Regions from separate parts of the Pseudomonas hygromyciniae genome, predicted to be linked through region 1. Evidence: predicted binding sites of a transcription regulator. Region 1 holds the regulator's gene; each other region holds the start of a gene.
The links. Region 1 encodes sigma-54, which starts transcription at its own class of promoters, with help from an activator protein. Its sites were predicted from a motif close to ANTGGCATNNANNTTGCTNT; they were not measured.
Positions count from the first base shown of each region.

Region 1 (4,129 bases):
TCGCCCGCGCCCTGGCCACAGCACCGAAGTTCATCCTGCTGGACGAACCCTTCGCCGGTGTCGACCCGATCTCGGTAGGCGACATCAAGCAGATTATCCATCACCTCAAGGCCAAGGGGATCGGCGTGCTGATCACCGACCACAACGTGCGTGAGACCCTGGATATCTGTGAAACCGCCTACATCGTAAACGACGGCCAACTGATTGCCGAAGGCGACTCCGCCACCATCCTGGCCAACGAACTGGTCAAGGAAGTGTATCTGGGGCACGAGTTCCGCCTGTAACCACTGTGATGTCAGGACATTCGCCATCGGGCGCGGGAGTCAATAAAAACCTCATTATTTTTATTGTTACCGTGCTCTAGGCAAAGCCCCCGATATCAGGCATATAATTTGCTTATGTTTGGCGCTCACGCGCCCTGTCGTGGATGGCGCATTGCGCCGGCGAATAAGGTGTTAAGCCCCTGCCATGAAACCATCGCTAGTCCTGAGAATGGGCCAGCAGCTGACGATGACACCGCAGCTGCAACAGGCCATCCGCCTGCTCCAATTGTCGACCCTGGACCTGCAACAGGAAATCCAGGAGGCCCTGGAGTCCAACCCGATGCTCGAACGCCAGGAAGAAGGCGACGACTTCGATAATGCCGACCCACTGGCCGACAACATAGAGCAAAAACCCAATCCCGACGTCCAGGAACCGTCCTACCAGGAAGCCGCCCCCACGGTGGATAACCTGGAAGAAGGCGAATGGAACGAACGCATTCCCAATGAGCTGCCCGTGGACACGGCCTGGGAAGATGTCTACCAGACCAGCGCCAGCAGCCTGCCCAGCAATGACGATGACGAGTGGGACTTCACCACCCGCACCTCCGTTGGCGAGAGCCTACAGAGCCATCTGCTGTGGCAATTGAACCTCGCCCCGATGTCCGATACCGATCGCCTGATCGCCGTGACGCTGATCGATTGCATCAATAATCAGGGCTACCTGGACGAGACCCTTGAGGAAATCCTCGAGGCCTTCGACCCGGAACTGGACATCGAGCTGGACGAAATCGAAGCGGTCCTGCACCGCATCCAGCAGTTCGAGCCCGCCGGCATTGGCGCGCGCAACCTCAGCGAGTGCCTGTTGCTGCAACTGCGCCAGCTGCCCGCCAAGACCCCGTGGCTGCCCGAGGCCCAACGCTTGGTCACCGACTACATCGACCTGCTCGGCAGCCGCGATTACAGTCAGCTGATGCGCCGGATGAAGCTCAAGGAAGATGACCTGCGCCAGATCATCGAGCTGGTGCAGAGTCTCAACCCGCGCCCCGGCTCGCAAATCGAGTCTAGCGAGGCGGAATACGTGGTCCCTGACGTGATCGTGCGCAAGGACAACGAGCGCTGGCTGGTGGAGCTGAACCAGGAATCGGTGCCACGCCTGCGGGTCAACCCGCAATACGCAGGTTTCGTGCGCCGGGCCGATACCAGTGCCGACAACACCTTCATGCGCAACCAGCTGCAGGAAGCGCGCTGGTTCATCAAGAGCCTGCAAAGCCGCAACGAAACCCTGATGAAAGTGGCCACCCAGATCGTCGAGCATCAGCGCGGCTTCCTGGAATACGGCGACGAGGCGATGAAGCCGTTGGTGCTGCATGATATTGCCGAAGCCGTTGGCATGCATGAATCGACCATTTCACGGGTAACCACCCAAAAATTCATGCATACCCCACGGGGTATATATGAGCTGAAATACTTTTTCTCCAGCCACGTCAGCACCTCCGAAGGCGGCGAATGCTCGTCCACGGCGATCCGCGCGATCATCAAAAAACTGGTTGCCGCGGAAAATCAGAAAAAGCCGTTGAGTGACAGCAAGATCGCTGGTTTACTGGAGGCACAAGGCATTCAGGTCGCCCGTCGAACCGTCGCCAAGTACCGCGAGTCCCTTGGGATCGCGCCTTCCAGCGAGCGTAAGCGGTTGATGTGACGGGCGGGCCACAGCGTTCCAGTGGCGGGTATTCCTACCCGCCGCTTTATGCACTGGCAACGAAGGAGAAGCTGTATGCAAGTCAACATCAGTGGACACCAACTGGAAGTGACCGAACCGCTGCGCGCCTACATCAGCGAGAAACTCAAACGAATTGAGGGGCATTTCGACAAGATCACAAATGTGCAAGTCATCATGTCTGTCGAAAAGCTGAAGCAGAAAATCGAAGCCACCTTGCGTATACCCGGCGGGGAAGTCGTTGCCAATGCAGAGCATGCAGATATGTATGCCGCCATTGACGACCTGACCGACAAGCTGGATCGCCAAATCAAAAAGCATAAGGAAAAGCAGCAGAGCCTTCTTCAAGGCACAGGCCGCTAACACTCCCCACCCATGATTCGACTTGAAACCATCCTGACCCCCGGCCGTTCCCTCGTGAACGTGCCGGGCGGCAGTAAAAAGAGAGCCCTCGAACAGATTGCCAACCTGATCGGCCGTGAAGTGCCTGAACTGGATACGCAAGATGTGTACGAGGCCCTGATTGCCCGTGAAAAACTCGGCTCGACCGGTTTTGGCAACGGCATCGCAATTCCACACTGCCGCCTCAAAGGCTGTGAAACCCCGGTCAGCGCCCTGCTGCACCTGGAAGCTCCCATTGATTTCGACGCCATCGATGGCGCCCCGGTTGACCTGCTGTTCGTCCTGCTGGTCCCGGAAGCTGCTACCGATGCGCACCTGGAGCTGCTCCGGCAGATCGCCAGCATGCTCGACCGTGAAGAAGTACGTAAGAAACTGCGTAGCGCCAGCACCAATGAAGCGCTTTATCAGGTTGTCTTGGAAGAGCAAAGCGGGCAGTAATCATGCGTTTGATCATCGTCAGCGGGCGTTCCGGCTCAGGTAAAAGTACTGCCCTCAACGTGCTTGAGGACAACGGTTTCTATTGCATCGACAACTTGCCGGCCGGCCTGTTGCCCGAGTTGGCCGAACGCGCACTGATCCATACCGAGCTAGCGCAACCGCTGGTGGCCGTGTCGATTGACGCGCGCAACCTGCCCAGCCACCTCACGAGATTCCCGGAATTGCTTGAAGAGGTACGCGCCAAGCATATCCATTGCGACGTGCTGTACCTGGATGCCGACGAAGAAACGCTGCTCAAGCGCTTCTCGGAAACCCGTCGCCGCCACCCGCTGAGTAGCCCGCACCGCTCGCTGGCGGAAGCCATTGAGGACGAGACCAAGCTGCTGGGGCCGATCATTGATTTGGCCGACCTCAAGATCAACACCACCAGCCTGAACCTTTACCAACTGCGTGACGCCATCAAGCTGCGCCTACTGAACCAGCCGGAGCCCGGCACCGCATTCCTGGTTGAATCCTTTGGTTTCAAGCGGGGCATGCCGATAGATGCCGACCTGGTATTTGACGTGCGCTGCCTCCCCAACCCTTACTGGAAGCCGGAACTGCGCGATCAGTCAGGCCTGGACCAACCGGTTGCCGAGTACCTGGCGGCTCAACCGGATGTCGAAGAGATGTTCCAGGATATCTCCAGCTACCTGCTCAAGTGGCTACCGCGCTTTGCCGCGAGCAACCGGGCCTATGTCACCATCGCTATCGGCTGTACCGGCGGGCATCACCGCTCCGTCTACCTGACCGAGCGCCTGGGCCAGGTCTTGCAGAAAACCCTCAAGAATGTCCAGGTTCGCCACCGCGACCTTAGCTGAAAGGAACACCTTCGCGATGCCCGCTCTGGAAATTGAAATCATCAACAAACTGGGCTTGCATGCCCGCGCGTCGGCCAAATTTGTCGGGGTTGCGGGCCAGTTTCCTTGCCAGGTCCGGGCCGGGCGTACAGCAGAATCCATGGTCGACGGCAAAAGCATCATGGCGATGATGATGCTGGCTGCCGGCAAGGGCACCACGATTCACCTGAAGACCGAGGGTGAGCAGGAACAGGAAGCGCTGGAAGCGCTGGTGAAGTTGATCAACAACTACTTCGATGAAGGCGAATAGCCCCTTGCCCAACATAAATCCCATGTGTACGGGCTTGTGTGGGAGCTGGCAAGCCAGCTCCTAAATTGGTTTTGCGCTAAAAGTCAGCCCAACGCTGTATCCATCGCCATCATCAAGCAAAACCCGATGCACAATCCCAGGCTGGCCAGCTTGTCATGGC
Region 1 is NZ_CP070506.1:4,941,521-4,945,649, forward strand. It holds gene lptB (LPS export ABC transporter ATP-binding protein) at 1-284, shown strand, start outside; gene JTY93_RS22110 (RNA polymerase factor sigma-54) at 469-1,962, shown strand; gene hpf (ribosome hibernation-promoting factor, HPF/YfiA family) at 2,038-2,343, shown strand; gene ptsN (PTS IIA-like nitrogen regulatory protein PtsN) at 2,356-2,820, shown strand; gene rapZ (RNase adapter RapZ) at 2,823-3,680, shown strand; gene JTY93_RS22130 (HPr family phosphocarrier protein) at 3,697-3,969, shown strand; gene JTY93_RS22135 (ZIP family metal transporter) at 4,053-4,129, opposite strand, start outside.

Region 2 (4,129 bases), 1.5 Mb from region 1:
CCGTTACAGCTTGACGGCAGAGTCGGGGGGCCGGTGACGCAGGCCACAGGCAAACAGCCCCGGGCTCTTAGCTCGGTCGATAAACGCGCACATTGGCATATCCCTCACTGAGCAAATGGTGGGCATGCAGGCGACTCATCACGCCTTTGTCGCAATACAGCAGGTACTGACGGCTGTTATCCAGTTCCTTGAAACGCGCGTTCAGTGCATAGAACGGCAGCGTTTGCACGTCGATGCCAGCGATTTCCAGCGGCTCGTCTTCAGCGGCATCCGGGTGACGGATGTCGATGACAATCTGACCGGTCAGGGCTTCGCTGACTTCTTCGATCTGTACGTCCTGGCCCAATTCGTCGATGACTCGATCGATCGGCACCAGTTTGGCGTTCTCGAGCGCTCGCTCCAGAATCGCCATGTCGAATTCTTTCTCTTCATGCTCCACGCGATAGCGCTTGGCATGGGTCTTGGGGTTCACCGAGATGACCCCGCAGTACTCTGGCATGTGCTTGGCGAAATCAGCGGTGCCGATTTCGTTGGCCAGGTCGATGATGTCTTGCTTGTGGCTGGCGATCAGCGGGCGCAATACCAGCTTGTCGGTCACGCAGTCGATCACGGACAGGTTCGGCAGGGTCTGGCTGGAGACCTGGGAAATCGCCTCGCCGGTCACCAGCGCTTCGATTTGCAGGCGGTCGGCGATTTTCGACGCTGCGCGCAACATCATACGCTTCAATACGACGCCCATATGACCGTTATCGACTTTTCCGAGAATTTCTCCCAGGACTTCCTCGAACGGTACGCTGACAAACAGCACGCGCTGGGAGCTGCCGTACTTCTTCCAGATGTAGTGCGCGACTTCCATCACGCCCAATTCGTGCGCACGTCCGCCCAGGTTAAAGAAGCAGAAGTGGCTCATCAGGCCCCGGCGCATGATCTGGTAGGCCGCCACGGTAGAGTCGAAACCGCCGGACATCAGCACCAGGGTCTGCTCCAGCGCACCTAGCGGGTAGCCACCGATGCTGTTGTGCTGGCTGTGGATCACAAACAACCGTTGGTCGCGAATTTCGATGCGCACTTCGATTTGCGGCTCTTTAAGCGAGATTCCAGCGGCCCCACACTCGCGGCGCAGCTTGCTGCCGACGTATTTCTCGACGTCCATGGAGCTGAACGGGTGCTTGCCCGCACGCTTGCAGCGCACCGAAAAAATCTTGCCTTCAAGGCTGGTGCCAAAGTGCAGTTTGCATTTTTGCGTGATGTCGTCGAAGTCGCCCAGCGGGTACTCGTCGACCTGCAGGAAATGCGCGATGCCCGGCATGCAGCTCAGGCGCTCGGTCATATCTTTCAAGGCTTTAGGGTCGCTGATGCGGGTTTCCAGCTCGAGATTGTCCCACACACCGTTCACCACCACGGCCGGGTCCAGGTCACGGAGCACGGCGCGGATATTCTTGGCCAATTGACGGATGAAACGCATCCGTACCGGTCGGCTCTTGATGGTGATCTCGGGGAAGACTTTAACGATTAATTTCATGGAAACAGCGCGCGCAGGGCCAGCCGAAAAAGGGGGGCGCGGATTATAGCGGAAATCGCTCAAGGTTTGACCAGTTAATATACAAACGGCACGCTCCGCACCAAATAGGTGCATTTGCGGGCGATTACGCTACATTGCAGTGCGCGAATTTTGCCATTTTGACGATTTGCACCTTTATAGGGGCCATTTTGAGGCAAAAAACCCATGTCGGGGCACTGGCATGCAATTTGCTCTCTTGTGAGGCAGGTTGCCATGGCGGACTATCCGCGCCGGCATCACCCACATTCTAAGGGCTACTCCACTACCCAAGCCCGAAGCCACCCGGAGGACACTATGTCGAAGTCGGTTCAACTCATCAAAGATCATGACGTTAAATGGATTGATCTGCGCTTCACGGACACCAAAGGCACTCAGCACCACGTGACCATGCCGGCTCGCGACGCGCTGGATGACGCCTTCTTCGAAGAAGGCAAAATGTTCGACGGTTCCTCCATCGCTGGCTGGAAAGGCATCGAAGCCTCCGACATGATCCTGATGCCGGACGACTCCACCGCCGTACTCGACCCGTTCACCGAAGAGCCAACCCTGATCATCGTCTGCGACGTGATCGAGCCTTCGACCATGCAGGGCTACGACCGTGACCCACGTGCGATCGCCAAGCGTGCCGAGGAATACCTGAAGTCCACCGGTATCGGTGACACCGTATTCGTGGGCCCGGAGCCTGAGTTCTTCATCTTTGACCAAGTGAAGTTCAAGTCCGACATCTCCGGCTCCATGTTCAAGATCTACTCCGAACAAGGTTCGTGGATGTCCGACCAGGACGTGGAAGGCGGCAACCATGGCCACCGTCCAGGCATCAAAGGTGGTTACTTCCCAGTTCCGCCGTTCGACCACGACCACGAAATCCGTACCTCCATGTGCAACGCCATGGAAGACATGGGCCTGGTCATCGAAGTGCACCACCACGAAGTGGCCACTGCCGGCCAGAACGAAATCGGTGTGAAGTTCAACACCCTGGTGGCCAAGGCTGACGAAGTACAGACCCTGAAGTACTGCGTACACAACACTGCCGTTGCTTACGGCCGTACCGCTACCTTCATGCCTAAGCCACTGTACGGCGATAACGGTTCGGGTATGCACGTTCACCTGTCCATCGCCAAAGATGGCAAGAACACTTTCGCTGGCGAAGGTTATGCCGGCCTGTCCGACACCGCCCTGTACTTCATCGGCGGCATCATCAAGCACGGTAAGGCCCTGAACGGCTTCACCAACCCGTCGACCAACTCCTACAAGCGTCTGGTCCCAGGTTTCGAAGCCCCAGTGATGCTGGCCTACTCGGCACGTAACCGTTCCGCTTCGATCCGTATTCCTTACGTGTCCAGCCCTCGCGCTCGCCGTATCGAAGCACGCTTCCCGGATCCAGCAGCCAACCCGTACCTGGGCTTTGCTGCACTGCTGATGGCTGGCCTGGACGGCATCCAGAACAAGATCCACCCAGGCGACGCCGCCGACAAAAACTTGTACGACCTGCCGCCTGAAGAGGCCAAAGAGATCCCACAAGTGTGCGGCAGCCTGAAAGAAGCCCTGGAAGAGCTGGACAAGGGCCGTGCGTTCCTGACCAAAGGCGGCGTGTTCAGCGACGACTTTATCGATGCCTACATTGCCCTGAAAAGCGAAGAAGAAATCAAGGTCCGCACCTTCGTACACCCACTGGAATACGAGCTGTACTACAGCTGCTGATCCGGTAGCGCTGCTCAACGCGGCGTGACAAAAAGGCCTCCTTCGGGAGGTCTTTTTTTTGCCTGAAACAATGACTATCGACCTTTGCAAACCCCATCAAAACTGTGGGAGCTGGCTTGCCTGCGATATCTACACAACTTTCAGAAGCTGACGATCCTCCCTGTGGCGAGCGGGCTTGTCGGAACGCCGCATCGCCCGCGCTGGGCTGCGAAGCAGCCCTAAACCCTGCCGTTGCGGTTTACCTGAAGAAACGCGGCGGGCTTATTGGGGCTGCTTCGCAGCCCAGCGCGGGCGATGCGGCGTTCCGACAAGCCCGCTCGCCACGGGGGGCGTCAGTTTCTGAAAGTTGTGTAGATACCGATGGCTATCACAGGCAAGCCAGCTCCTACAGTTTGATTGGGTGCTTTCAGGAAATAGTTGATCGCTGAACAGAATGCCGGGATTCGCACTATATTGGTGCGATAGGTTGCACCCCTGCCCACCGACCAACCCATTTTGGGTCGAAATGTCCCGAGTGAGCTGGCAGAGCGCCATAGTTTCGTGCCCCAAGCCCCCATTTCAGGGCTTTTACGCTTCTTTTCGGAGCCTTGGTTTGGTTTTTGCATTTTCCTGGTATCAGCGTGAGCCTCAAGCCCACGCCTTGCTCCAAAAGAGGTCCTAATGACCATCAGCGACGCACTGCACCGCTTGCTACTCGACAACCTGACCACCGCGACCATCCTGCTCAATGCCGAACTGCGCCTTGAGTACATGAACCCCGCGGCGGAGATGCTCCTGGCCATCAGCGGCCAGCGCAGCCATGGGCAATTTATCAGCGAGCTGTTCACCGAGTCCGCCGAGGCCTTGAGTTCCTTGCGCCAGGCCGTG
Region 2 is NZ_CP070506.1:362,013-366,141, reverse strand. It holds gene thiI (tRNA uracil 4-sulfurtransferase ThiI) at 68-1,522, opposite strand; gene glnA (glutamate--ammonia ligase) at 1,856-3,262, shown strand; gene glnL (nitrogen regulation protein NR(II)) at 3,923-4,129, shown strand, end outside.
Region 2: the regulator sigma-54 is predicted to act here: its motif matches at 1,737-1,756, upstream of glnA (glutamate--ammonia ligase).

Region 3 (4,129 bases), 610 kb from region 1:
GGGTGTACTCCAGCGAACCGTCGCTGCCCTTCTGTACGAAGAAGCCGCCGCCCTGGATGCCCATGTCCAACACGCCACCGCTACCGTTGACTTCACCCTGGGTGAATTGCTGGGAAACCGCCGCCAGGTTCACGCCGGTACCGATGGTTTTGTTGCCAGTGCCCAGGCGGGACGCCGCGTAAATGTCGCCGAACTCTGCACGGGACGACTTGAAACCGGTGGTCGCGACGTTGGCGATGTTGTTGCCGGTCACGTCCAGTTGTTTGTTGGCCGCATAGAGGCCGCTAAGGCCGATATTAAAAGACATGTTTCTCTCCTCTTGCCGTATTTAGCCGGCTCTATGTACCGATAGTCTGAATTTGCGACAGCTTGATGCTGCCCATGCCGCCAGAAAGATTGAGCAGCATTTCGCCGCCGGTCTGGCTCAAAGTCACGCTGGTGACCGTGGCCGGCAGCGAGGTTTTCAAGGCAACCGGATCACCGGCGTCATTCTTGGTGCTGGCCGCGAAGGTGTAGGTGCCAGAGTCAAGCTGCTCGCCTGCTTCGTTCTTGCCGTCCCAGATAAAGTCCGACTTGCCGGCGCTCTGGGCACCCAGTTCGATGGTCTTGACCAGATTGCCGTCCTTGTCGGTGACCTTGACAGTGACGTTGCCCACCGACGAACCCACGGCGACCGAGCCGGTAAAGCTCTTGCTGGTGTCGACCATGGCCTTGTTGGTTTCGATAATCACCGAGCGCCCCACCAGCGACGAGGCTTGCAGCGCCTGCGACGACTTGTAGTTGCCGGTGATGGTGTTCACCGAGTCGTTCAAGGTGTTGATGCCTTCCAGGCTGCTGAACTGCGCCAGTTGCGCCACGAACGCGCCGTTGTCCTGGGGCGACAGCGGGTTCTGGTTCTTCAACTGAGTGACCAGTAGTTGCAGGAATGCATCCTTGCCCAGGGACTGGTTGCCCGAGGCCGCCTTGGCGGTATCGGCCAGGTTGCCCTGGCTGGACTTGGCATCCTTGACCTTGGAGTCGAACAGACTCTGGATCGTCGATTGACTCGACACATCGTTAGTGACGGACATTCTTTAGCGCCCCTTATCACTGACCGAGGGTCAGGACCTTCTGCATCATGGCTTTGGCGGTGTTCATCATTTCCGCGTTGGTCTGGAACGAACGACTGGCGGAAATCATGTCGGCCATTTCCTCGACCACGTTGACGTTGGGGTAGTACACGTAGCCCTTTTCGTTCGCGGCAGGATGATTGGGTTCGTAGCGCGCATCGAGGTTGCTCTGGTCTTCGACCACACCCAACACCTGGACGCCCTGGCCGGCAGCATCCTGGCTCTGGAACAACGAGTCGCTGCCGCCGTTCTGACCAGCCTGGAACATGGTGGCAAACACCGGGTGCCGTGCGCGGTAGGTCTGGTCGATACTCGACGAGACCGTCTCGGCGTTGGCAATGTTACTGGCGACCGTGTTCAGACGCGTGGTCTGGGCGCTCATGCCACTACCGGCAATATTGAAAACACTGGATAGAGACATGGCTTACTCTCCGCGCAGGGCTGACATCAGCCCTTTGAATTTGCTGTTGAGCAGGGTGAAGCTGGCCTGGAAGTTCACCGAGTTCTCGGCGTAGTTCGATTGTTCCAACTGCGCGTCGACGGTGTTCTGGTCGATCGACGGCTGCATCGGCGTGCGATACATCAGCGACTCATCGCCACTGCTCAGGCCCTGCGCTTCGATATGACGGTTATTGGTCATGTTCAAAGCGAAGGAGCCGTTCTTGGTCTTGTCGCTCTGTGCGGCGAGCACGGCGGCAAAGTCCAGGTCCCGAGCCTTGTAGTTCGGGGTGTCGGCGTTGGCGATGTTGTTAGCCAGGACTTCGGCACGCTGGGCGCGGAAGCCCAGGGCTTGTTCGTGGATACCGAGCGCTTTATCGAAGCTGATGCTCATGGCGGAAACCTTTAGGGGCTGACCTGCTTTTCGTAACAGGGATATAGCAAGCGCCATGCCAGGTTTTTCAGGTCCAATAAATCAAGGGGTTAGGGAGATATTGCCGGTGGCAATGCCGGAAAAGCGGCAAGCGCTTTCCGCGAAACGTCAGGAAAGCGGCAATGGGCAGTTGCCGCTATCCAAGGTGTGACATAAACAAATGTGGGAGGGGGGTTATTTAGCCTGGTAGATAATGCCCGGGCTGCACTGCACCATCTGGTAATGATCCGGCAGGCCATTCAGCGCCTCGGATGCACCGAGAAACAGATAGCCACCGCGCTTGAGCGTGCCGTGGATGCGCAACAGGATGTCCTTCTTCACTTCAGCCGAGAAGTAGATCAGTACGTTGCGGCAAAACACGATATCGAACTTGCCGAGGCTGGCGTAGCTGTCCAGCAGGTTGAACGAGCGGAACTCCACCCGGCTCTTGATCGGCGCCTTGACCGCCCAGCGCCCGGCACCCTTGGGGTCGAAGTAGCGCTGCAAGCGCTCCTGGGACAGACCGCGCCCCAGGGCCAGGCTGTCGTACTCGCCGGTCTTGCAGTTGGTCAGCATGGTGCCGGACAAGTCAGTGGCAACAATTTGCACCCCTGCCTTCAACTGGCCCATGTTGGTCCGCTCGAACTCATCGATGGACATCGACAGCGAATAGGGTTCCTGCCCCGATGAACACGCCGCCGACCAGATGCGCAAGCGCTGGCCTGGACTGGCCTTGATGGCCTCAGGCAGTACCTTGTTCTTGAGCACCTCAAAGGGGTAGGTATCACGAAACCACAGGGTTTCGTTGGTGGTCATGGCATCGACCACCATCTCCTTGAGCCCGCTGCGCGGTTGGCCCTGGATGCGCTGCACCAACTCGCCCAGGGACTTGATGCCCTGCTGTTCCATCAATTTGTTGAGGCGGCTTGATACCAGGTATTGCTTGTTTTCACCGAGCAATATGCCACAGGCTTTTTCCAGGAATACCCGGAACTGTTCGAAATCCAAATTACCCGTAGACAATGAAACCGCCTCTTAACTCGTGTGACCGCCAGGGAGAAAGCCCCTAGCCGTGATCTGCAGATTTGATCCGTTCGACGACCCGGGAAGCCAGGTCATCAGGACGGAATTTGGCCAGGAAGTCATCGGCACCGACCTTCTTGACCATTGCCTGGTTGAATACACCGGACAATGAAGTATGCAGGATGATATGCAATTTTTGCATGCGTGGGTCGTTGCGTATCTCGGCCGTGAGGGTGTAGCCGTCCATTTCCGGCATCTCGATGTCGGAAATCATCATCAAGAACTCTTCTTCCGGCTTCTTGCCTTCGTCCACCAGCTTGCGCAGATAGTCCAGGGCCTGGCGGCCGTCATTGAGAGCCACCACTTCGACACCAACGGTCTGCAGACAACGGGACACCTGCTTGCGTGCCACAGAGGAGTCATCCACCGTCAACACCCGAAGGGACACGGCCTTCTGCTGGGTCTGTTCATCCACCACACCCACCGAAATATGCTCCGAAGTCGGCGCCACCTCCGCGAGGATCTTCTCAACGTCGATGATTTCCACCAACTGGTTATCGACCCGCGTCACTGCCGTGAGGTAGTGATCACGCCCGGTGCCCTTGGGTGGTGGATGGATCTCTTCCCAGTTCATGTTGACGATACGTTCCACCGAGCGCACCAGGAAACCCTGGGTCTTGGTGTTGTACTCGGTGATGATCACAAACGGGCTCTCGCGATCCTGCAAACCAGCAGAACCGGTGGCCATCGCCAGGTCAAGAATCGGAATCGTCGAGCCACGGATGTTGGCCACGCCACACACCACCGGGTTGGACTTGGGCATTATGGTGAGCTTGGGACATTGCAGCACCTCCCGCACCTTGAAGACGTTGATGCCATATAGCTGCTTGCCATCGAGTCGAAACAGCAACAACTCCAGGCGATTCTGCCCTACCAGCTGTGTGCGCTGGTTCACTGAATCCATTACACCCGCCATGCCCAGACTCCTACGCTACAAAACTTACGGGTACGACGCGTACCCAACACGAAACGGCACGCGCTTTGCTTTTTATTGGCCATGGACATCAAAACGACAGTTTCCCGACGCCTTCGCTCGCCACAGTACCGCAGATTGCTCTGCGCCTGGATGGCGTTGCTTGCCTTGGGC
Region 3 is NZ_CP070506.1:4,336,463-4,340,591, forward strand. It holds gene flgE (flagellar hook protein FlgE) at 1-307, opposite strand, end outside; gene flgD (flagellar hook assembly protein FlgD) at 339-1,070, opposite strand; gene flgC (flagellar basal body rod protein FlgC) at 1,087-1,530, opposite strand; gene flgB (flagellar basal body rod protein FlgB) at 1,534-1,941, opposite strand; gene cheR (protein-glutamate O-methyltransferase CheR) at 2,155-2,982, opposite strand; gene JTY93_RS19365 (chemotaxis protein CheV) at 3,026-3,958, opposite strand; gene flgA (flagellar basal body P-ring formation chaperone FlgA) at 4,040-4,129, shown strand, end outside.
Region 3: the regulator sigma-54 is predicted to act here: its motif matches at 1,985-2,004, upstream of flgB (flagellar basal body rod protein FlgB).